3 regions of the Nonomuraea sp. NPDC049141 genome follow, and region 2 is predicted to be linked to each of the others. Evidence: predicted binding sites of a transcription regulator. Region 2 holds the regulator's gene; each other region holds the start of a gene.
What was found. The regulator HrcA, encoded in region 2, represses chaperone genes, less so after heat shock. The targets are predictions, from matches to a motif close to TTGGCACTCTCNNNNNGAGAGTGCCAA.
Positions count from the first base shown of each region.

Region 1: groL (chaperonin GroEL) is a predicted target of HrcA. The motif match lies at 3,940-3,966, and genes of this name have one in related genera.
Region 3: AB0B91_RS12730 (DNA starvation/stationary phase protection protein) is a predicted target of HrcA. The motif match lies at 4,033-4,059, and genes of this name have one in related genera.

Region 1 is NZ_JBEZDR010000001.1:445,698-453,335, reverse strand. It holds gene AB0B91_RS02095 (SMI1/KNR4 family protein) at 1-1,088, shown strand, start outside; gene AB0B91_RS02090 (hypothetical protein) at 1,085-1,477, opposite strand; gene AB0B91_RS02085 (hypothetical protein) at 1,593-2,090, opposite strand; gene groL (chaperonin GroEL) at 2,203-3,828, opposite strand; gene AB0B91_RS02075 (TetR/AcrR family transcriptional regulator) at 4,045-4,638, shown strand; gene AB0B91_RS02070 (nuclear transport factor 2 family protein) at 4,731-5,156, shown strand; gene AB0B91_RS02065 (hypothetical protein) at 5,259-5,684, opposite strand; gene AB0B91_RS02060 (hypothetical protein) at 5,803-6,588, opposite strand; gene AB0B91_RS02055 (hypothetical protein) at 6,667-6,852, opposite strand; gene AB0B91_RS02050 (carboxymuconolactone decarboxylase family protein) at 6,939-7,292, opposite strand; gene AB0B91_RS02045 (NAD(P)-dependent oxidoreductase) at 7,289-7,638, opposite strand, start outside.
Region 2 is NZ_JBEZDR010000023.1:154,452-162,089, reverse strand. It holds gene AB0B91_RS48930 (vWA domain-containing protein) at 1-658, opposite strand, end outside; gene AB0B91_RS48925 (SigE family RNA polymerase sigma factor) at 953-1,432, shown strand; gene AB0B91_RS48920 (hypothetical protein) at 1,429-2,085, shown strand; gene AB0B91_RS48915 (16S rRNA (uracil(1498)-N(3))-methyltransferase) at 2,102-2,836, opposite strand; gene iscB (RNA-guided endonuclease IscB) at 3,185-3,769, shown strand; gene AB0B91_RS48905 (ATP-binding protein) at 3,806-4,459, shown strand; gene dnaJ (molecular chaperone DnaJ) at 4,446-5,585, opposite strand; gene hrcA (heat-inducible transcriptional repressor HrcA) at 5,597-6,610, opposite strand; gene AB0B91_RS48890 (hypothetical protein) at 6,977-7,561, shown strand; gene AB0B91_RS48885 (DUF3097 domain-containing protein) at 7,579-7,638, shown strand, end outside.
Region 3 is NZ_JBEZDR010000004.1:94,997-102,634, forward strand. It holds gene AB0B91_RS12710 (Crp/Fnr family transcriptional regulator) at 1-317, opposite strand, end outside; gene AB0B91_RS12715 (YciI family protein) at 390-653, shown strand; gene AB0B91_RS12720 (VIT domain-containing protein) at 731-3,160, opposite strand; gene AB0B91_RS12725 (MerR family transcriptional regulator) at 3,157-4,023, opposite strand; gene AB0B91_RS12730 (DNA starvation/stationary phase protection protein) at 4,132-4,599, shown strand; gene AB0B91_RS12735 (alkaline phosphatase PhoX) at 4,986-6,008, shown strand; gene AB0B91_RS12740 (TetR/AcrR family transcriptional regulator) at 6,265-6,858, opposite strand; gene AB0B91_RS12745 (MMPL family transporter) at 6,953-7,638, shown strand, end outside.

The DNA of each region.
Region 1 (7,638 bases), on a different contig from region 2:
GCCGCCGTTCGACACGTCGGCCGGTAGCCCAGCCGGGCGCGGCGGCTTCCGAAGCCTCGGTAGCGCAGTGGCCTCCGGTCCCGATTCTCGGCACCCCCACCGCTGAGGACCTCGAGCGCTACGCCGCCGAGCCCTCCATCTTCGACCGCCCCGCGATCCAAATGGTCTTCGGAGGCGGCCAGAAGAGGGAGCCGCTCGACGAAGCCACCCGACGCCGCCTCACCCGCTGGGGAGCCGCCGGACTCGCGCTCTGCCTGCTGGCCGTCGGCTCGCAAGCCCTTGAGTCCGCCACCTTCTCCAAGGACTCCGGGCTGGAGACCTCCGGCGAGATCTCGTATGAGCCTTGCATCGCCGCACCCTGCTGGGCCGCCGAGTTGGAGCAGGCGCCCGCTTCGGACGACGCTGACTACCCTGAGCCCACCCAAGTCGGCGAGACCCAGGAGCCGAGCCTCGACGCGGACTGCCGGCCCGAGAGTCGCAACCCGCGCGTACGGAAGCTCGACGCCAAGATGACCCGGGCGGTGAACCGGCAGTGGCAGCGCATCGAAGCATGGCTCAAGGACCACGCCCCCAAGAGCTATCGGACGCTCAGCAAGCCCGGAAAGGCGGAGAGCATCGCGGCGGCGGAGGCGGAGACGGGTCTGCGATTCCCCGACGACCTGCGGGCCTCACTACTGCGACACGATGGAGCCGCCGTAGCGGACGACACCTGGGCCTTCGGTTTCCTGGGCAACTGGAACCTGAGTCTCCAAGAGATCCGCGACACGTGGCGAGGGCTGTGCGAGATCGACGGTGAAGATGAAGAGGAGATGGCCGATCCTCGATCGGACTGGTGGGACGGGCGCATGCTCCCGTTCGGCGCCGACGGAATGGGCGACCACCTCGTGATCGACTCGGTGAAGCGTGACGTCGGCGAGACCGATCACGAAGGCAGTATGAGTTTCACGCCGGGAGGGGTCCGGATCCGCTCGTACTACGCCTTGCTGAAGGCCACCGCCGACGCCTTGGAGAACGGCGGCTCGATCGGCTACTGGAAGCCCAGAACAGTCGCCGATGAGCTTGATTGGGACGTCCGCGAGCGAGACTAGTTCACGATGATGTAGTTGAGCCGTACTTTCAGGGTGCTATCCCAGTGGATGTGCCCGCGCACGATGATGTCGCCATTGGCGCGTGGGACGACGTTGTTCACCGTCATGACGGCGCTGCCCAGAAAGGGGTTTCCGTCGCTGTCGAGTTCGGTCATCGAGACGGCTACCTGAGAGAACGCGTTGACTCTGTCCGTGCCGAGGGACTCCCGGTGGGCGAAGGGCCCGCTCCCGCTGAAGTCGACGAAGTGCCAGAACGTGCTCGACGGGACACCCGAGCGGACGATCTTGCCGAGTTCGTCGCTGCTCTTGACGGAGTCTTCTGCGATGAAATCGACTGACGAGTTGCCGGACGTGCCATCGACCTGGTCGGTGCCGTATGTGGACGCCATGAATTCCCACCTTGTACGGAGTGATATCTGGATCCGTGGATACCCCGCGCTTCGCGCGCGACAACCGTGAATTCCCGCAGTTTGCCGACAAGGTGGGAATATTTGAGATCGCGGATCAGGTGTGTCGTGCCTGCAGCATCGGTTTGAGCGCCACCAGCGCGCCCGCGATGAAGATGGCGGTGGCCACGTAGATGAGCCCCAGGTGGCCGACTGTGGCGAGATGGTACGGGTAGTGCGCGGGCAGGGCGATGACGAGGGCCAGCACGGGCACCACGATCGCCGTCACGTACGCCCACCACAGCCCGTGCCTGACCCCGAACCAGGCGAGTGCCGCGGTGGCCAGCCCGGTCGAGGCGATGAACCCCGACAGCGCGATGTGCAGGTGCGACATATATCTGAACAGCTCCGGACTGAACGCCAGGACCTGGGCCCGGCCGACGTCGACCTCGTTCGGGCCGATGCCGAGCTCCAGGAACTCGCCGGTGAAGTTGCGGACGAAGAAGATCACCGCGTAGCCGATGAACGCCAGGCCGGCCAGTGCCATGAGTCCCGCGCCGAGGCGCAGGGCGGCGGGCTCCGCGCCGGTCGCCGGGTGATGAGCGATGGTCGCCATGGCCGCCCCCTTTCTGGAATGTTCGCCAAGGGGGATGAACACCTCTATTGTCCCACCTGCCCGAGAGCCGGGTAGGACCGCCGCCGTCCTACCCGCCCCTCGGCGACCCGGCTTAGAAGTCCATGTCTCCGCCACCCGGCATGGCCGGGGCGGCAGGGTTCTTCTGGGGCTTCTCGGCGATGACCGCCTCGGTGGTGAGGAAGAGCGCCGCGATGGAAGCGGCGTTCTGCAGCGCCGAGCGCGTCACCTTGGCCGGGTCGATGATGCCCGCCTCGAACATGTTGACGTATTCGCCCGTGGCGGCGTTGAGGCCCTCACCCGGGGTCAGGTTGCGGACCTTCTCCACCACGACGCCGCCCTCGAGGCCGGCGTTGACGGCGATCTGCTTCAGCGGCTCCTCGAGCGCCTTGAAGACGATCGCGGCACCGGTGGCCTCATCGCCGTTGAGCTCGAGCTTGTCGAAGGCCTTGGCGCCCGCCTGCAGCAGCGCCACCCCGCCGCCGGGGACGATGCCCTCCTCGACGGCCGCCTTCGCGTTGCGAACGGCGTCCTCGATGCGGTGCTTGCGCTCCTTCAGCTCGACCTCGGTCGCGGCACCGGCCTTGATGACGGCCACGCCGCCGGCCAGCTTGGCCAGCCGCTCCTGGAGCTTCTCGCGGTCGTAGTCGGAGTCGGTCCGGTCGATCTCGGCGCGGATCTCGTTGACCCGGCCGGCGATCGCGTCGGGGTCACCGGCACCGTCGACGATGGTGGTCTCGTCCTTGGTCACGACGACCTTGCGAGCGCGGCCGAGCAGGTCGAGGGTGGCGTTCTCGAGCTTGAGACCGACCTCCTCGGCGATGACCTGGCCACCGGCCAGGATCGCGATGTCGCCCAGCATCGCCTTGCGGCGGTCGCCGAAGCCCGGGGCCCTGACCGCGACCGATCGGAAGACGCCCTTCATCTTGTTGACGATCAGGGTGGCCAGGGCCTCGCCCTCGACGTCCTCGGCGATGACCAGCAGCGGCTTGCCCGACTGCACGACCTTGTCGAGCAGCGGCACCACATCCCTGTTGGCGGCCACCTTGCCGCTCACGATCAGGATGTAGGGATCGTCCAAGACCGCTTCGAGCCGGTCGGAGTCGGTGATGAAGAGCGGGGCGATGTATCCCTTGTCGAAGCGCATGCCCTCGGTGAGCTCGAGCTCGAGGCCGAAGGTGTTGCTCTCCTCGACGGTGATGACGCCTTCCTTGCCGACCTTGTCCATCGCCTCGGCGATGAGCGCGCCGATCTCGGGGTCGGCGGCGGAGATGGAGGCGGTCGAAGCGATCTGCTCCTTGGTCTCCACGTCCTTGGCCAGCTTGGACAGCTCTTCACTGACCCGCTCGACCGCCGACTCGATGCCCTTCTTCAGCGACATCGGGTTGGCGCCGGCGGCGACGTTGCGCAGACCCTCGCGCACCAGCGCCTGGGCCAGCACCGTGGCGGTCGTGGTGCCGTCACCCGCGACGTCGTCCGTCTTCTTGGCGACTTCCTTGACCAGCTCTGCGCCGATCTTCTCCCACGGGTCCTCGAGCTCGATCTCCTTGGCGATGGACACGCCATCGTTGGTGATCGTGGGAGCGCCCCACTTCTTCTCCAGCACGACGTTGCGGCCCTTGGGGCCCAAGGTCACCTTGACGGCGTCGGCCAGCTGGTTCATGCCGCGCTCGAGACCGCGCCGGGCGTCCTCGTCGAAGGCGATCATTTTCGAAGCCATTGCTGCTCCTGCTCTTGATGGGGGCTGCCGGGACGGCGCCCGCGACGGACGGTCTCCCGGCAGGTCAGCGACCCGCCGGCGGACCTCGCCGCCCCGGCACACGCCTTGCGGTTGGCACTCTCCAGGTGTGAGTGCCAGGCGTCTCATCGCACTTTACCCACAACTTGCGTGTCACGCACATAGTGCATGGCACGCAACATCGGATAGAGTCGACCCATGAACGACGACGCCATGGACCTCCGGGCGCGCAACAAGCAGGCCACCAGGGAGGCGATCAGCCACGCCGCGCTGCGCCTGGCCATCGAGCAGGGCCCTCACGGGCTGGCCCTGGTGCGCGTCCACGACATCGCCACGGCCGCGGGGGTCTCATCCCGTACCTACAACAACTACTTCTCCAGCAGGGGGGAGGCGATCTGCGCCTTCCAGGCCGACCAGGCCCGCCGCGTGGGGCAGGCGCTGCGCTCCCGGGCCGCCGACGAGCCGCTCGACCAGGCCGTCATCGCGGCCGTGATCGAGATCTTCACCGACCCCGAGCCCGACAAGGCCGGCCTGCGCATGATCATGTCGACGCCCGAGCTGGAGGGTGAGGCGCTGAAGGCGTTCACCATGGCGGAGGGCCCGCTCGCCGAGGCGATCGCGGCGCGCACCGGCACCGACCCCGGCCGCGACCTGTTCCCCGCCGTCACGGCCGCCGCTGTCGCGGGCGCCATCCGCGTGGCGGGGCGGCACTGGCTCGAGCCCGGCAGCACCGAATCCTTCGCCGGCACCCTGCGCCGCGCCCTGTCCTGCGTCTTTCCCGCCGCGCGGTGACTCGCCAAGCCGGTCACTTCTAGCCGTCGGTACGAGATTCGCTTACCTGGCAGGTAATCGACAGGCCGCGTCAGGGTCGAAAGGGTAGCGGTATGACTTCTGACGCCCATGGCACCCGTGACATCGTGGAAGCACTGCTAGGCCGAATCGCCGAGGGCGATGTCGACCGTGTCGCCGAGTTGTTCGCCGAGCCGATCGACTGGCGGCTCGACTGGCCGGCTGAGGGGCATCCGGCCGTGCCGTGGATCCGCCCGCGGTCGAGCCGGGCCGATGTGGCGGACCATTTCCGGTCGCTGGCCGCTCATCACGTGCCTGAGCTGAACGGCACGTCGGTGGCGCGGATCCTGGTCGATGAGGCGGACGCCGTCGTCCTCGGGGAGATCGTGCAGACGGTGAAGGCCAACGGCGCCGCCTACAGCTCACCGTTCGCGCTGCATCTCACCGTCGAGGACGGACTCATCACCCGGTACCACATTTACGAGGACAGTCTCACGGTCGCGCGGGCCCTCACCGCTTGAGCGACTGGAAGGAAAACCGAATCCGGCGGCCGCCGTGGGGCAGCCGCCGGATGTCGTCAGCAAGAATTGCTTAGCGAATAGAGCGCTTAGCGAATACGGCGATTAGTAAATGCGGTACTTACGGCCGCAGTTGTCGAGCTTGCCGGCCCAGCAGGTGAAGGTGTAGACCTTCTTGATCCCGCGCCCGCTCCAGGTGCCGACGACCTTGCCGTCCCAGGAGCGGTTGAACTTGTGCCAGCCGCCGTTCTTGTAGTACTCGAACCACACCCAGGCGCGCTTGCCGCCCACCTTGTCGACGCCGTGCCACTCCGTGACGACGATGCCGTTGCGCTTGCCCGTCTGGCCGAAGGTGTACGCCTTGCGGTCGCTGGAGAAGAACTTGCCCCAGTTGTGGACGGAGCCGGCGGTCTGGGACGCCGCGGCGACGGCCGTCCCCGCCTGGGTGGCGGCCTGTGCGCCGGGGGCGAGGGCGATCGCGCTGACGGCCATGGAGCCGGCCAAGAGGGTTGCCGCAAGGGTCTTACGCATGGGTTTCCTCCCCGTATGAGTGCACCGGTTTGCCCGGCAGCAGGGACACTACGAAGATCCGTCGCCCTGTTCTGTGCAGGAGTGCACACATACGAGGTGATCAGCGCCACATGCGGTCTTAGGCCACCTTTGAGGAGGGGGCCGACCAGGTGTTGCACGAGCCCGGGTCGCCGGTGGCGAAGCCGCGCTTGTACCAGGCGACGACGTTGGCCCTCTTGCCGTACCAGCGCGCCTCGCCGGGCCCGTCACCATCGACCATGCTCAGCAGATACGTCCAGTCCTTGGTCGTCCTGCCCTTCAGCGGCCAGACGCTCTTGAGGAACGCGGCGCTGAGGCAGTCGTTCTGGAGGCTCTCGCGCCGGGCCAGCTCGCGGGTCTCGGTTGTGCCGCTGGACGGCACCGCGTCATAGGCGTCGGCGATTCCGACCAGCTGCATCACATGCCAGCCGTACATGTAGCTGACGGTGTTGAACAGCCACAGGTCGGAAGGGTCGTCGAGCCAGTCCTTGCCGATCTGGAAGATCAGCTCGCCTGTGTCGCCGCAGTAGCGGGCCGCGGAGTTCTCCTTGCCCGTCTCGCTGGTGCCGCAGTACTTCTTGGGGAGCTTGCTCACGTGCCGCACCTTGACCTTGCTGAAGGGCAGGCCGGCGGTGGTGAGGTGCTGCTCCCAGGTGGACTCGAGACAGGCGATCACCGCGTCGACGTAGGCGCGGCCCGACTTGCGGTCGTTGCGCTTGCGCGCCGGCTCCTCGCAGGTCGTGGTGGGCAGCGCGCCGGCCTTGTAGAGCGGGTTGGCGATCAGCTTGGGGTGTTTGACGGGGGTCGCCGCCGTCGCGGCGGTGGCCGGAGCGGATAAGGACAGCATCGACGCGACGGTCAGCGTCATGATCAGAAGTTTTCGCACGAGGGATGACAATAGGGCCGCGCCCGCGTTTGAGGAAATGGGGTTTCGCCGGTCTCCTCGGGCGGATGGCCGAATTTGTCATCCCGGACTGGCCTCATTCATGCGCTCCTTGGTCCAGTAGGACGCGATCTCCTGTGGAGCGCGCGTATTTCGGACCCCTGTCGCGGCCTCGTCGGGGGCGCGATCGCGGAAAATCACGGCCACCGTCGCGGCCAGCATGAGGGTGGCGGCGACGGCCAGAATGGCGACGGCCTTACGGCTCATGCCCCCATCGTACGACCAAGCGCGGTCACGGCGTCCGGACCCACGTGTTCGCCATTTATTATGCGCCGTCTGAGATATTCAAGATTCTAAACCGACTTCGCGATGAGGGCGTCGATCTGGACGCTGAGACGCGCGCCGAGGGGCCAGCCGATGTAGTGGGTCAGGAAGATGGCGATCTCGCGGAGCTCGTCCGGGGACAGCTCGCCGTTACTCAGCGCGGCCGGCAACTGGATGTCGAGGACGTCGTTGAAACCCCTGCTTGCCAGCGCGCCGATGAGCAGGAGCCGCCGGTCGCGCATGGACAGGCCGGGCCTGGTCCAGATCTCGGCGAAGAGGTGGTCGACAGTGATGCCGAAGAAGTCGCCCGGCGCGTCGCCGATCTCCCAGCCGTAGACCTGGCGCATCATCTCCAACCCGCGTTCCCGGCGTTCGTCGGTCATGGGATCTCCTTCCGAAGCAGGCCGAGGCCGTCGGCCAGGCGGTCGCGGGCCAGCTCGGCCAGGGGGGTGTCCACGCCGAGCTCGCGGGCCAGCTCCAGCGCCAGGTCCAGGTCCTTCTCGCCGAGAGCCAGTACGTGGCGCATGATCCCGTACAGCGGATCGTCCTCGCCGAGCGGAGCCGTGGTGGCCCGGAGCATGATCGCTCCGGGCCCGCCCGTGACGGCGTCCGAATGCCGGACCACCCGGCCGAGCTTGCGCAGCGAGACCCCGGACGCCTCCGCCAGCCGCTGCGCCTCGGCGGCGGCGGCGAAGGCGACGAAGTGCAGCAGGTTGCGGGCCAGCTTGG
Region 2 (7,638 bases):
AGTCCTTGCCGTTCCAGGAGACGGGGTCGTTCCAGTCCCTGTTGGCCGCCCGGGCCATGGTGGCGAGCGGCGGCTGGGGTGTCACGGACAACCGCACGCGCGGGCAGCCGCGCAGGTCGGCGCTCTCTCTGGCGTAGCGGCGGCCCGCCTCCCGCAACCCCACCACGTTCTCGGCCGAGGTGAGCGCGCGCAGCTCCAACGGCTGGCCACAAGGGCTGGAGGTCACCCAGCCCAGCCCGAGCCGCACCGCCGACGTACCGGCCAGCACGAGCACGACCGCGAGCACCCCGGCGGCGAATCCGGCCGCGCCCGCGGTCAGAGGGTCCGCCCGCTTCCTGACCCCCTTCGCGATCCACTTGACGGGGGACACGATCAGGCTCCACACCCCGCGGAAAAACGCCCTGAGCGTGGTGCCGAGCCAGACTACGGCCCTCCCGATACGGCCGAGCCGGACACCGCGCTGGACCACCACCACGAGAACGGTCAGGATCACGATCGCCACGACGGCCGCGATGAACGCCCCAAGCCCGATCTCCAGCAGCGGCGTCGCGACAGCCCCCAGGAAGGCCCAGAGCGGCGTCACTATGGCGGCAACGTCCTTGAGCCACCCCCACGGGTCTTCAGGGGCGGTCTTGTCGTGCGATGAAGGGCGCGACATTCTGCCTTGATCCTAGATCGGACGGAACCCCCTGTCTCCGTTGCGAATCGGTAATCCGCCGTGCCGTGCTTCTGAAGATCCACGCGGTTAGGGTTAGTGTGCAAGACTGCCGAAAAATAAGACGATTCAGGGTCGGGCGAGGCCACCTGGCGAGGACACGACTGGGTAATGCCCCCTAAGGAACCGCAAGAGCGTAAACCCTCTGGGAAGGCCGCGCGTCCCAATGATGTGACCACCGAAACCCTCTTGGCCGACAGGTCGCTGGGGGCGGTGCCGGTCGGGTGGGACGCCGACATGGCCGTGACCGCGCTGTACAGCGCGCATTTTCGGTCATTAGTGCGTCTCGCGGTGCTGCTTGTGCGAGACATGGCAACCGCGGAAGAAGTCGTGCAGGACACGTTCGTCGCCATCCATGGCGCATGGCGTAGACTGCGCGATCCCGACAAAGCACTTGCCTACCTGCGGCAATCCGTCGTCAACCGGTCCCGTTCCGTGCTGCGTCACCGCGCGGTCGTCGAGAAGTACGCCCCCAAAGGCCTGCCCGATGCTCCGAGCGCCGAGAACGGCGCGATCGGCGAGCTCGAACGCACCGCCGTCATCGAAGCGCTAAGGTCCCTGCCAACACGTCAGAGAGAGGCACTCGTCCTTCGCTACTACGGTGATCTGTCCGAGGCTGAGATCGCCCACGCCATGGGCATCAGCAAGGGTGCGGTCAAGAGCCACACAGCTCGTGGCATGGCCGCCTTGCGATCCGTCCTGGAGAAAATGTCATGACCCAGTCCCCCGACGAGTACGGCGACGTCCTGCGCCGTGTGCTCCGCGCGGAGGCGGACACGGTCGTGCCCTCGCCGGAAGGACTGGAGATCATCCGCGCCCGCATCGAGCGGCGCGGCGTGCGCAACCTGTTCTGGTGGCGAGCGGGCGCCGCCGCCGCCAGCGCGGTGCTGGTGGCGGGCACGATCGTGATGGTCATTCCCGACCTGCGGCACAAGGTCATGCAGCAGGACACCATCGAGCCGGTGAAGGACTTCACGTCCAAGCCGCCGGCCAACTCCTCGACCAGCCGGCCGGCCTCACCCAAGCCGACCCGGCCGCCGGACGATCCCCCGGCCGTGGTGCCCGACCCCGTCACCTCCGCGCCCTTGCCCGCCTCGGAGACCGCCAAGTCCACCAGCAAGCCGACACCCAAGGCGACCCCGACGCCTACGCCGACGCCGACCAAGTGCCCGACCCCGGTCGAGGAGCAGCCGCCGGAGGACTGCCCCACGGACGAGGCGACACCGACCCCGACGCCCAAGCCGTCCTCACCGGAGACGAGCACGCCCGCCGCGACCTGCCCGGCCGAGGAGTGCCCGCCGGATGACGTCGACACGACGCCGAACACCTTCGCCAGCCCGCTCGGCGACACCGTGATCTCCACCCCGTAAGGGGCGGTGGACGGCCTTACCAGCGACCGGTCCGGGCCAGGAGCACGGCCGCCGCCGCCACCCCCGCCGTCGAGGTACGCAGCACCGTCGGGCCGAGCAGCACCGGCACCGCCTTCGCCGCCCTGAACCCGGCCAGCTCCGCGTCCGAGACACCCCCCTCGGGCCCCACCACGACGACGACGTCGCCCCCGGCGGGCAACGCCACGCCCGACAGCGGCTCGGCGGCCTCCTCGTGCAGCACGAGCCCGAGCGCCGCCCCGCCGAGCAGCGCCTCGACCCCGGCCGTGGACACCGGCTCGGCCACCTCCGGCAGGTGGAACCTGCGCGCCTGCTTGCCCGCCTCCCGGGCCGTCGCACGCCACTTGGCCAGCGACTTGGCCGCCCTGTCGCCCTTCCACTGGGTGACGCTGCGAGCCGCCGCCCAGGGCACGATCACGTCGACGCCCGCCTCGGTCATCATCTCGACGGCCAGCTCGCCCCTGTCGCCCTTGGGCAGCCCCTGGACGACGACCAGCCGGGGCTCGGGCGGCGGCACCGCGTAGCGGCCCAGCACGTCCAGCCTGAGCGCGTCCTTCAGCGCCTCACGCACCACGCACTCGGCGACCGTACCGGCGCCGTCCGTCAGGTCGAGCCGCTCGCCCGCGCGCAGGCGCCGGACGGAGGCCGCGTGACGCCCTTCGGGGCCGTCGAGGACCAGCTCCGGCCCGCCGAGGTCGGCGAGGCCGGGGGCCAGGAAAACCGGCACGGTCACCGGCGATCACCCCAAAGTTTTTCACGTCTAGTAGTCAAGCGATCACGAAACGATTAAGGTTGGCCGAGATCGCACCTTCCTGACGTCACTCTACGAGGGGTCAGAGCGGTCAACGACCCCCTCCTGAAGGAGAAGGCTTGAGGTGCCGCCAGGTGCTTTGAAGCCCCGCGTTGACCAGCCCTAGTCATCACCGTTGGAGGTGTAATCCGGATGGCTACCTTTCACGCAGGACCGCAGACCCACCAGCGAATGCTTCCTCAGTTCGCTGCTCTGGAATCCGTGGGAGCAGACACGCCCGAGGGTGGGTACGAAACGGCTCACGGATGCGCGGCAGGTCGCGCACCCGGTGTGGAAGTTGGGCGAGGGGAGATCCGCGACAAGCTCGCCGCCCGCTCGCAGTACCGGCGCGGCAGGAGGTCGCGCAAGCTGCGCTACCGCGCTCCTCGATTCCTCAACCGCACCAGACCCAAAGGCTGGCTCGCGCCGTCCCTCCAACACCGGGTGGACACCACCCTGTCGTGGCTGGCCCGGCTGAGACGGTGGGCACCCGTGCGCGCCGTCCACGTCGAGCGCGTCTCCTTCGACACACACGCCATGTCGGCGGGCAAGCCGCTGGAAGGCATCGAATACCAGCAGGGGACGCTGGCCGGATACGAGATCCGCCAGTACCTGCTGAAGAAATGGGGCCGGACCTGCGCGTACTGCGGCGCGGCGGGTACGCCGTTGCAGGTCGAGCACACCGGACGTCGCCGTCCGCACCAAAGGATCCTTCGACATCACCACCGCAACCGGCACCCGCCAAACATCCGCCTGCTCCAGAGAGCCGACGGCTACGGCTACACCACAAGGCAGGAGAACACCACTGAACGGCGAACCTCAGGGCACGCTCAAGCCCTCAAGGACCTTCCCGCTCCCGTTCTCTCCCCGGCGTGAACGCCCGGATATCCACGGGTGGTTCTGATGACGTTCATGTCCAGGAACACCCGCCGCACGCGGCGCTGGCCGTGCGCGCTGAAGACCCGGCTGACCGTCCTGCTCACCGTCCCTGCCACGATCGCCCGCTCGGCGCCGCGCCGGCTCGCCGGCAAGGCCCCGGACAGGACGGATCCCGGATCCGATGAGCCTCACCGTCCCGCCACCGGCCGTCCCCGCCGCCCGCCTGATCCCGTCGCCGTACGCGACGTGCTCCGCTCGGCGGTGACCGCGGCCGGGTCGGGCCGCGCGGTGCTGGGCGAAGTCGACGACGCCATGCTAAGAGGCACGGTCGTCGCGGAGATCGCGCACCTGGTGACCGAGCTGGTCGACAACGCGCTGACCTGCTCGGCCCCCGACACAGAGGTGGAGATCCGGGCCAGCACCCGGGAGGGCGAGTGTCACATCGCGATCGTCGACCAGGGCGTGGGCATGACCGAGGGCGAGCGCGCCGCCGCCAACGCCCGGCTACGCGGCGAGCGGCGCTTCTTCGCCGCCCCCACCCGCTATCTCGGCCACTACGTGGTCGGCAGGCTGGCCGAGCGGCTCGGCGCGCGGGTGTGGCTCGACGCATCGCCGCCACACGGCATCACCGCCCGGGTGGCCCTCCCGCGCAAGCTTCTAGTGCCACGACGGGTCAGCGGCCGTTGAAGGCGTCCCTCAGCCGCGAGAAGAACCCCTGTGTCCCCGGGGCGAACTTACCGGGCGGCCGCTCCTCGCCACGCTGCTTGGCCAGCTCGCGCAGCAGCTCCTCCTGCGCCTCGTCGAGCCGCAGCGGAGTCTCCACGTTGACGTGGATGAGCAGGTCGCCGCGGCCCGTCTCGTTGAGCCGCTGCACGCCCCTGCCGTACATCGTGATGACCTGGCCCGACTGCGTGCCCGGCCGCACGTCGACCTCCTCGGAACCGTCGAGCGTCTCCACGGCGAGGTTGGTGCCGAGCGCGGCGGCCGTCATCGGGATCTGGACCGTGCAGTGCAGGTCGTCGCCACGCCGCTCGAAGATCTCGTGCGGGCGCTCGACGATCTCCAGGAAGAGGTCTCCGGGCGGGCCGCCGCCGGGGCCGACCTCGCCCTCACCGGCGAGCTGGATGTGCGTGCCGTCCTCGACGCCCGCGGGGATGCGGACCTTGATCGTACGGCGGGTGCGCACACGGCCGTCGCCCGAGCACTCCTGGCACGGGTGCCGGATGATCGTCCCGAAGCCGCCACACTGGGGGCACGGCCTGGAGGTCATGACCTGGCCCAGGAACGACCGGGTGACCTGGGAGATCTCGCCACGCCCGTTGCACATGTCACAGGTGTCGGGGTGGGTGCCCGACGCGGCGCCCGCGCCCTGGCAGACCTCGCAGAGCACGGCCGTGTCGACGACCAGCTCGCGGGTGGTGCCGAACGCGGTCTCGCGCAGGTCGAGCTCGACGCGGATGGTCGCGTTGCGCCCTCTCCTGGCCCGCGAGCGGGGGCCTCGGGCGCCGCCGGCCGTACCGAAGAAGGCGTCCATGATGTCGCTGAACGGGAAGCCCGCGCCGAAGCCGGCCGCGCCCTGGCCCGCGGCCGCGCCGCCGAAGGGGTCGGCGCCCAGGTCGTACATCTGGCGCTTGTTCGCGTCGGACAGGACCTCGTAGGCCTGCGTGATCTCCTTGAACCGCTCCTGGGTCGCGGGGTCCGGATTGACGTCAGGGTGGAGTTCGCGGGCCAGCCTGCGGTAGGCCTTCTTGATCTCTTCCGGACTGGCGTCACGGCGCACCCCGAGGGTGGCGTAGTAGTCGCTGTTTGCCACTTATCGACCTCTTATGATGCAGCCAGGATCTGGCTGACGTAGCGTGCCACCGCGCGCACGGCGCCCATCGTCACGGGGTAGTCCATCCTCGTGGGACCCAGCACGCCGAGCCGGGCCAGTTCGTTGTCACCAGAACCGTATCCGGTTGCGACGATCGACGTGCCACGGAGGAACGGGTTCTCGGAACCGATGCGCACGGTGAGCGTGGACGGGGTGTCTGTGGAAGTCTCGCCGAGCAGCCGCATGAGCACGACCTGCTCCTCCAGTGCTTCGAGCACGTCGCGCAGCCCGGTCGAGAAGTCGGCTCCGGCGAGGTTGGCCGCACCGGCGAACACGATCTTCTCGTCGTGGCGCTCGACGAGTGTCTCGAGCAGCACCGACAGAATCGTGGCCACCACCGGACGGTCCTCGACGGGCAGCCGCTCCGGCAGGTCGGCGACCAACTCGGGCACGTTGACCAGGCCGCAGCCGTCGAGGCAGGCGTTGAGCACCGCACGCAGGTGCGCGATGCGGGTGTCCTCCACCACCTCGGGCAGCTCGACCACGCGCTGCTCGACGCGGCCCGTATTGGTGATCAGCACGAGCATGATCCGCCGGTCGTGCAGCGGCACGAGCTCGACGTGCCGGACCGTCGAACGGGTCAGCGTCGGGTATTGCACGACCGCGACCTGCCTGGTGAGCTGCGCGAGCAGCCGCACCGTGCGGGTGACCACGTCGTCGAGGTCGACCGCGCCCGCGAGGAACGTCTCGATCGCCCGGCGCTCCGCCCCGGAGAGCGGCTTGACCTGCGAGAGCCGGTCGACGAACAGGCGATAGCCCTTGTCCGTCGGCACGCGGCCCGCGCTGGTGTGCGGCTGGGTGATGTAGCCCTCCTCCTCCAGCGCGGCCATGTCGTTCCTGACCGTTGCCGGGGAGACCTTCAGGTTGTGGCGTTCGGCGAGGGCCCTGGAGCCCACCGGCTCGTTGGTGGACACGTAGTCTTCGACAATGGCGCGGAGCACCGCCAGCTTTCTATCGTCGAGCACGCGCTCACCTCCTACCTGTGCCTTTCAAGAAACGACAGGTCTAGCACTCTGTGTTCCCGAGTGCCAAGTGTACGGCTCTCGCCCACAAGGTGCGATAACGCCGGTGCTAGCGAGTGGCCGCCCATAGGGCTCACACTGGCCGATATGACCGACGATTCCCAGCCCCCTTCCTACGGTCCGCCGCCGGGCCAGGGTCCTTACCAGGGTCAGCCTCCCCAGTACGGCCCTCCGCCGCCGCCCCCATACGGTCAGCCGCAATACGGTCAACCTCAGTACGGTCAACCTCAGTACGGCCAGCCCCAGTATGGCCAGCAGCCCTACCAGACCGGCCCCTACGGGCAGCCGTACCAGCCAGGACCTTACGGGATGCCGCAGCGGTCCGGCCCGCAGGTTGACCCGAAGCAGATCAGGCCGCGGATGCGGTGGATCGCGGTCGCGTGGGGGCTGGCCCTGCTCAGCGTGGTGGCCGGGGTGGGATTGTTCGTGGGCGGCGTGTTCAACACGGTGACCGCGGCGGCTCCGTCCAAGACGTTCGCGGCAGGCGAGAGCATCACCGTGCCGCTGGATCCGGCGGACAAGCCGGCGGTGTACCTGTCCAGCACGAGCCAGGTCCATTACACGTGCCGCATCGACGGCGGCTCCGGCCAGGCCAAGCTCGCCAAGGTCTCCGGCACCGAGACCGTCTCCGAGGGCGCCACCAAGTGGCAGCTCATCCTCGTGGTCAACGCGCCGGCCAAGGGCGACTACCAGCTCACCTGCGCGACCCAGGAGCCGGCGAGCGCGCGCTTCGGCGTCGGCCGCGACCTCGTGGCCTCCGCGGGCGGCCTGGTGGGCGGCGTGGCGGCGCTGGTGGTGATCCCGGGGCTGGGCGTGCTGGCCGCCATCATCACGACGATCATGGTCGTGACCCGCCGCAGCTCTCACCGCAAGCGCCTTGCGTCGGGCGGGTGATTTGCTACGGTCCCCGTGTGTACGAGGGTGATGTTCTCGCGGGGAATTGGCGGCGGCCGGGCAAAGGCAAGATCCCC
Region 3 (7,638 bases), on a different contig from region 2:
CGCGGCAGGTAGGCCACCTCCACCGGCGTGACGGCTGTCAGCGTGGCCCGGTGCGTGCCCTCCACCAGGAGCGTCGTCTTGTCGAACGCCACGGGCGCGGCGTCCACGGCCAGCACCACCTCCCGGCCGTCCACGCTCACCCGCCCCGCCTTGACCCGGCCGTCGAGCAGGACGATCAGCTGGTCAGCCGGGTCGCCCTCGGTGCAGAGCACCTGCCCCGCCGGATAGCGCCGCAGCCGTGCCACGGCCTCCAGCCTGCGCAGCCCCTCCTGGCCCAGCTCGCGGAACATCGGGAGGGCGGCCAGCGTGTGCGTCATGTATCAGGTGATACACCACGGCTGTGCCCGGTGATGCGGCGGCCGTCTCGATGGCGGGCCTAACGTGCGGGTATGGCGAGATACGTGGTGCAGCTGGCGTTCGACGGCGACCCCAGGCGGCTGGCGGCCCGGCCCGCGCATCGGGAGCATCTGCGGGTGCTTCGCGATGAGGGGCGGTTGGTGACGGCGGGGCCGTGGGCGGATGACAGTGGAGCGTTGCACGTGTACGAGGTGGGCGATGAGGGGGAGCTGGGGGAGATCCTCCGGCGCGATCCGTATACGGCGGTGAACGGGTATGAGGTGGTGCTGCTCAAGGAGTGGACGCCGATCTTGTAGCCGCGTCCGGTCCGATGCTCGGTAGTGGCGGTGTCCGGAAATTTCCGGACACCGCCACGGGTCGATCGCCGGTCCTGTCAGGTGCGCTTCCAGAACGGGCGGCGGGGCGTACTTGGTGAGGACGGGCTCGGAGAGGGCGATCCGCTGGTGAGTGTGGTGAGCACCTCGATGGCGCGCGTTCTCAGAGCTTCGGCGTCGGTGCCCGGCAGCTCCGCCGCCTGCAGCTCCTGGGCCAGGGCGGACAGCTCCGAGTGCCCGCCCAGGAAGGCGGCCAGCGCCGAGAGCCGGGAGCCCAGGTCCGCCAGGTAGAGCGGGTCGGGACCGCCGACCAGCGCCTTGAGCCGGTCGAGCTCGACGACCAGCTGCGTCCTGACCGACTCCAGCCCGGATGCGCCCGGACGCGGAGCCGGAGGCGGGGCGAACGGCGGCGGCGGGCTCATCCGCCCACCGGCCGAGCCGCCACCAAAGCCGCGGCCCGCGCCACCGCCCGGAGCGCCCGGAGCGCCCGGAGCGGCTATGTCTGAAGCGCCCGTCTCCTGGGCGCCGCCCGCGAAGCCGTGGCCCTGGCCGGGGGCGAAGCCCGGGTCGGGGACCGACATGGCGCGGAACGACGGCGCGGCCATCACCGCGGCCTGGGCCATGAAGGGCATCATCGGCGGGTTCTGCGGCAGCTCCCAGCCGCTCGGGGGCTCCACAGGCTGGATGACGCGGTGCTCCGGCTCGCCTTCCGCCACCTTCCTGGTGTCGACCGCCACATAGGCGGTGAAGCGGCACAGGACGCCGTTCTCCAGCGAGACCCGGACAATCTGCGCCTCCAGCTCGTGCTCGCCCATGGCGTAGCGGTCCTCCAGCTCGCGCAGGTACGCGCGGGCCCAGACGGCGCGGATCGCCGGGTTGTCGACCACGGTGCCCGTCACCTGCTGCTCCCACGGGGTGCCCGAGGCCAGCCCGCGTACGGTCACCGACGAGCCGTTCCGGTAGCGGCCGTATACCCGCAGCGGGACGCCGGGGAAGATGGAGCCCAGGTGGGTGACCGTGCCGGGCTCCACGTCGAGGTCCTTGAGCGACAGGTCGGTCACCAGGGGCGCACCGATACGCCGGTGGATCTGTTCCATAGCGGCGTCCAGGCGGTCCTCCGACTCGACCAGCTCGCAGCGGCCCGCGCCCAGGCCGGCCAGCCGGCCCAGGAACCCGGCGTTCACCGCCCGGTCGATGCCGACGGTGTGCACCCGCATCGACGACAGCGCGCCGCCGGTCTGCTCCAGAATCTGGTCCTCGTGGCCCACCTGCCCGTCGGTGACCAGCACGAGGACGCGTTCCCGCCCGGCCTGGTCGTGGAGCAGGGAGATGGCCTGGCGGAGCGGCTCCAGCAGCTCGGTGCCGCCGCGGGCGTCCACTCGCGAGAGGTGTTCGACAGCGCGGTAGCGGTTGCGGTCCGAGGCCGTCACGAGCCCCTCGAACGCCTGCTCCACCACCGAGTCGAACGTCAGCACCGCGAACCGGTCCTGCTCGGTCAGCGTGTCGACGATCCGCGCGGCGGCCCGGCGCGCGGCGACCATCTTCCAGCCGCCCATGCTGCCCGAGCGGTCCAGCAGCAGTACGAGGTCACGCGGCGCGCGCGGGGACTCCAGCGCCGGGGGCAGCACGGTCAGCGAGAACGCGCCCTCGCCGTCCAGTTGCAGCGCCGTCGAGGCGTCGAACGACAGCCGCAGGATGAAGTCGCGGTCCAGCCGCTCGCCGGGCCGCAGCCGTACCGTGCGGCCCTCTTTTTCGTGGACCTCTTTTTCGTGGACCTCTTTTTCGCGGACCTCTTCCTCGACCACGTGCAGGCTGGAGGCCATTTCGCGCAGGTCCAGCCCGGCGGCGTCGATCGTCGCGGTCAGCGACAGGCGTACGGGGTCGGGGAAGCCGGGCAGCAGCACCGGCGGCGTGATCCGTGAGGCGTCGGGCACCGCGTCGGTGTCGGGCGCGGTGCCGTCACCGGAGCCGGGGCCGTCGAGCGGGGTGCCCGGAATGTAGCGGGGGGCGACGACCAGCGGGAAGCGGAACGTGGCCGCGCCGTCCTCGTACGGCAGCGGCTGGCTCAGCGTGAGCCTGACCGTCACCCGCTCGCCGGGCAGCAGGTTGCCCACCCTGATCGTGAACACGTCGGGCCGGTCCTCCTCGGCGATCGCGGCCCGCTTCCCCTCGCGCAGCGCCTGGTCGTAGTCGGCCCTGGCCTGGCCGCGCTCCTTGAGCACGCCCTCGATCACCCGGTCGTCGGCCTCCATCCTGAACCCCGTCACCGCCGCGCGGTCAGGCAGCGGGAAGACGTACGTGGCCTCCAGCGTGACGTCGTACGGATTGCGGAAGCCCTGCGTCACCTCGACCCCGGCCACCAATCCGGAAATGTCGGCGGACACGTCCACGCTCTCCAGGGGCAGGTTCCCGCGCGCGGTCCGCAGCGCGCCGAACCCGGCGTCCGGCACCGGCAGGCACCGGGTGGGCTCCAGCGAAGTGATCTTCATATCAGCTTCCTCTCTTCGAGCAGCGCCAGCAGCGGCGCCGCCGCGGCGAGTACCGCCTGGATGTCGTCTTCAGCCGGGGTACGGCCGGCGCCGTCGAGCACGAGCGTGACCCCGTCGGCGAGCCTGACCCCACGCACCAGCGCCCCACTGGGCTGGGTGGCACGCGCGGGTCGGCCGGCACCGCTGGGCGGGGGAGGGCCGGCAGACCAGACAACGCCGGCGGGCATGGCCGCATTGGGGGACGGGAGAGTATCGGCGGGAGCGGTGGCGCCAGGGGGCAGGGCGGCGCTGGAGGGATGGGGAGCGTCGGCGGGGCGCGGATGCGGAAGGGCGGTGCCGGTGCCGTCGGTGGGACGTTCGGCCCAGAAGCGGCCACGCGGGCTCCTGGACCCGGCCGCCGAGTCGTCGAGGAGGTCCGCCGCCTCGGGCGTCTCCGTCTGGGGCATCTCCGTCTCGGACGCCTCACCGTTCGGGTGACCCGCCGCACCCCGAGCCTCCTCGCTGAGGATCAGGCCGGCCCCCACTGCGGCAATGTCCTCGTCCGAGGTCGGCCCTTCGGGGTGGGCCGTCCGCTCCAAGGTGGTGTCCGTCGCGCCGGTCAGGGCGGTCTGGATCTCCGCGATCGACCGCCCGGCGGCCTGGAGCCGCTTGATCGCCACGAGCTGCAGCAGGTGCCGCCTGCCGTACTGGGCGATCCTGCCGCGCCTGGTCAGCGGCGGGTCGACGAGGCCGATCGTGGTGTACCACCTGATCAAGCGCTCCCCGGGCACGTCGCGGACCCGGCCGTTGAGCGGCTGCGCATGGGCGCGCAACGCGTCGGCGGCGCGCTCCGCCAGCTCGCGGATGGTCCAGGTGTCGCTCATACCTTCACAATTACACTGTCATTATTGCAGTGTCAATCGGAAGGCTGCGGGTAAGTGGGGTGTTCTACGCAAAAGACCCTGATGTCGAACCACGGGGAGGAACACATCATGGCTACGATCACCGGTCCGCTCTCGGGCGACGCGAAGAACACGGTCGCGACGGCCCTCCAGGGAGCACTGGTCGATCTCATCGATCTCTCACTGCTCGCCAAGCAGATGCACTGGAACCTGACCGGCCCGCACTTCCGGCAGATCCACCTCCAGCTCGACGAGCTCACCGCCCTGGCCCGCGAGCACGCCGACACCATCGCCGAACGCGCCGTCGCCCTGGGACTCAGCCCGGACGGCCGCGCGGCCACCGTCGCCAAGTCCACCAAGCTCTCGCAGCCGGAGAACGGCTGGATCGAGGACGGCAAGGTCGTGGCGACGATGACGGACATCCTGGAGAGCATCGGCAACCGGATGCGCGAGCGCATCGCCGCGACCGACGAGCCGGACCCCGTCTCCCAGGACCGGCTCATCGCCGTGGCTCAGGACATCGACAAACAGCACTGGATGTTCCAGGCCCAGAGCTGACCTCGGCACCATGCACCGGCCCGGGAGCCCGCCCGCTCTGACCCGGCCTTCAGCCTCACCGCGACGGCCGGACGGGCCGCCGTCGCGCTCGACAACCCCCTGCCCTCCGCGATCCCCACCCGCGTGCGCGGGGATCGCGGAGACGGTGGCCGATGCGGGGCAGAGGTTTCTGCGCGGCGGACACTGCGGAGGTCCCGGCTGCCACAGTGAGGCCGACCGCTGGTTCGCCGTGCTGAAGTGAGCGGTGCTGAAGTGGGCGGTACTGGTGGCAACCGTGCCGATGTCGCTGGATCACGCCTGAGGTTCGCGCAGAGTTTGATCTCGCACATCCCTGGCATTCATGTCGGTGAGGTCGACTAGCGTGGCACTTAGAGGGAGGCTCCACGATGTCCAGCAAGACGCTCCTCCGCACGGGTCCGCTTCGGCAGGGCGGGATGAGCCCATATGGCCCCCTGGAGCCGCCCGGCGGCGACGATCTGGCCTTGCCCGGGGGGTTCAGCGGCCGGATCGTGGCCCGCTCGGGCCAGAAGGTGGCCGGGCTGACCTGGCACGCGGCGCCCGACGGTGGCGCGTGCTTCCCCGATGACACCGGCTGGATCTATGTGTCCAACTCCGAGCTGCCGCTGCTCGGCGGCGCGTCCGCGCTCCGCTTCCGTGCCGACGGTTCGATCGCGGACGCGTACCGCATCCTGTCCGGCACCGACCTCAACCGCGCGGGCGGCGCGACGCCGTGGGACAGCTGGCTCTCGTGCGAGCTCGGCCACCGCGGCCGGGTCTTCGAATGCGACCCGTACGGCACCCGCGCCGGGCGCCCCCGCCTGGCCATGGGCCGCTTCAAGCATGAGGCCGCCGCCTGCGACCCCGACCGGCAGGTCGTCTACCTGACGGAGGGAGAGCCCGACGGGTGCTTCTACCGGTTCAGGCCGGGCGATTGGGGCGATCTCACCGAGGGCACCCTGGAGGTGCTCTGCGACGGCGGCGACTGGAAGCCGGTGCCCTCGCCCGCCGCCCTGCTCAAGGCCACGCGCCACCAGATAGAGGACGCCCGCCACTTCGACGGCGGCGAGGGCTGCCACTACGCGGGCGGCGTCTGCTACTTCACCACCGAGGGCGACAGCGGCCTGTGGGCCTACGACGCCGAGACCTCCACACTCGACCGGATCTGCGACGGCGTACGCGCCATCACCGCGGCACCGTCGGGCGACCTGTACGTCGCCAGGCAGTCGACGCAGATCGACCTCATCACGCCCGACCGGGAGGTCACGCCGTTCCTCAAGCTCGGCGGCCCGAGCGGGGCCGAGCTCACGGGACTGGCGTTCGCTCCCGGCGGCGGCCGACTCTACTTCTCGGCCAGACAGGGCCGCGACAACGGCCACACCTTCGAAGTGGCCGGCCCCTTCCGCGCCTGAGGGACCTCAGCGCGTGACCCCCGGACGGCTTCCGGGGCTGGAAACGTGTCGCGGGGACAAGTCCACCGCCGGGTACACCCGCGATCACGAACCTGGCAGCCGGGCTGACATCGCCGCGGTCCTGGGCCTCGACGGCCCGATCGCCGGCCTGAGCCTCTCCACCCCGGCTGACCGGGAGGCTCCGCACTGGCCGATACGCCGCGCTGAGCGGCCGACCACCCGCTGGCCGCGTCACCAACTGCACAAGACAGAACAACTACCTCAGGTACCGCACCAGCGCGACCTTCAGCTCCTCGATCAGCTGCGCCGCCCGTGTGGGCTCGGCCGTGGAGATCAGCGCCATGACGGTCGAGACCATCGCCACCGCCATCGCGGCCATGAGGCGCGCCCGCGCGGGATCCAGGTCCGGGGCGCGCCGCAGCAGCATGGCGGCCACCTGTTCGCCGACCGCCTCATGCAGGCGGTTGGCCGCCTCGGCCAGATTGTCGCCCGTCGCCGAGCCGTGCATCACGGCCCAGTAGGCGGGCGAGTGCGCCTTGAACGCCACGCTCTGGTCCACGACCTGCCCGACCAGCGTCTCCAGCGGCAGGTCCGGCGTGACGGCCGACAGCCGCTCGGCCCAGAACTCCGCCCGTTCGTCGGTGTAGCGGGACACCAGCCCGTCGAGGATCTCCTCCTTGTTGCGGAAGAACTGATAGAGCGACCCGGGTGACAGCCCGGCCTGGGCGGCGACCTGGTTCGTCGTCATGGCGGGGTAGCCGGCATCGGCGATCACCACCTCGGCCGCGTCGAGGATCTCCGCCATGCGCTTGAGCCCGCGCGCCTGCCGGCGCACCGTGCGCTCAGTCATGGCACACCACTTTGACAAATGCGAGCATCTACTTGTATTTCTGATGAGGCGGAAAAAACACGAGTAGTTTACCGAATTTCGTCGGGGAGAACCTATGAAGACCGAAACCATGGCACAGGCAGGGCCGCGCTCGACCGGGCCGCCGCTCCGCAGGCTCGGGTTCCTCCTGGTACGGCGGCGCCGGCTGGTGCTGTCGCTGGCCCTCGTCGCGTTCGTGATCGCCGGAGCCTTGGCCGCGGGGGCGGTGCCGCGGCTGTCGCTGTCCAGGTTCGACGCGCCCGGCTCGGAGTCCGACCGGGCCCAGGCCGAGCTGGCCGAGCGTTTCCGCACCGGCAGCCCGGACCTGGTCTTCCTGCTGACCGCGAAGACCGGCACCGTCGACGACCCGGCCAACGCGGCCGCCGGGCAGGAGCTGACCGCGCGCGTCGCCCGCTCCGGCGGCGTGGCGGAGGCCGCGTCCTACTGGTCGCGGGGCAGGCCCGCGACGCTGCGCAGCGCGGACGGAAGGCAGGCGCTGATCTTGGTCCGCGTGCCCGGCGACGCCGACCACGTGCGGACACGGGTGCTTCCTGAGCTCGTGCCACGCATCACCGGCGATGGCGAGCCGTTCGAGGTGGGGGGCGGGAATGGGCCGTTCCAGGTGCGGGCCGGGGGCGGGGAGGAGGTGTTCCGGCAGACCGTGCCGCTGGCCAGGCAGGACTTCGTCCGGGCCGAGCTGGTCATCTTCCCGCTGGCGTTCGTGCTGCTCTGGCTCTACCTGCGCCGGGCGCTGGCCGCGCT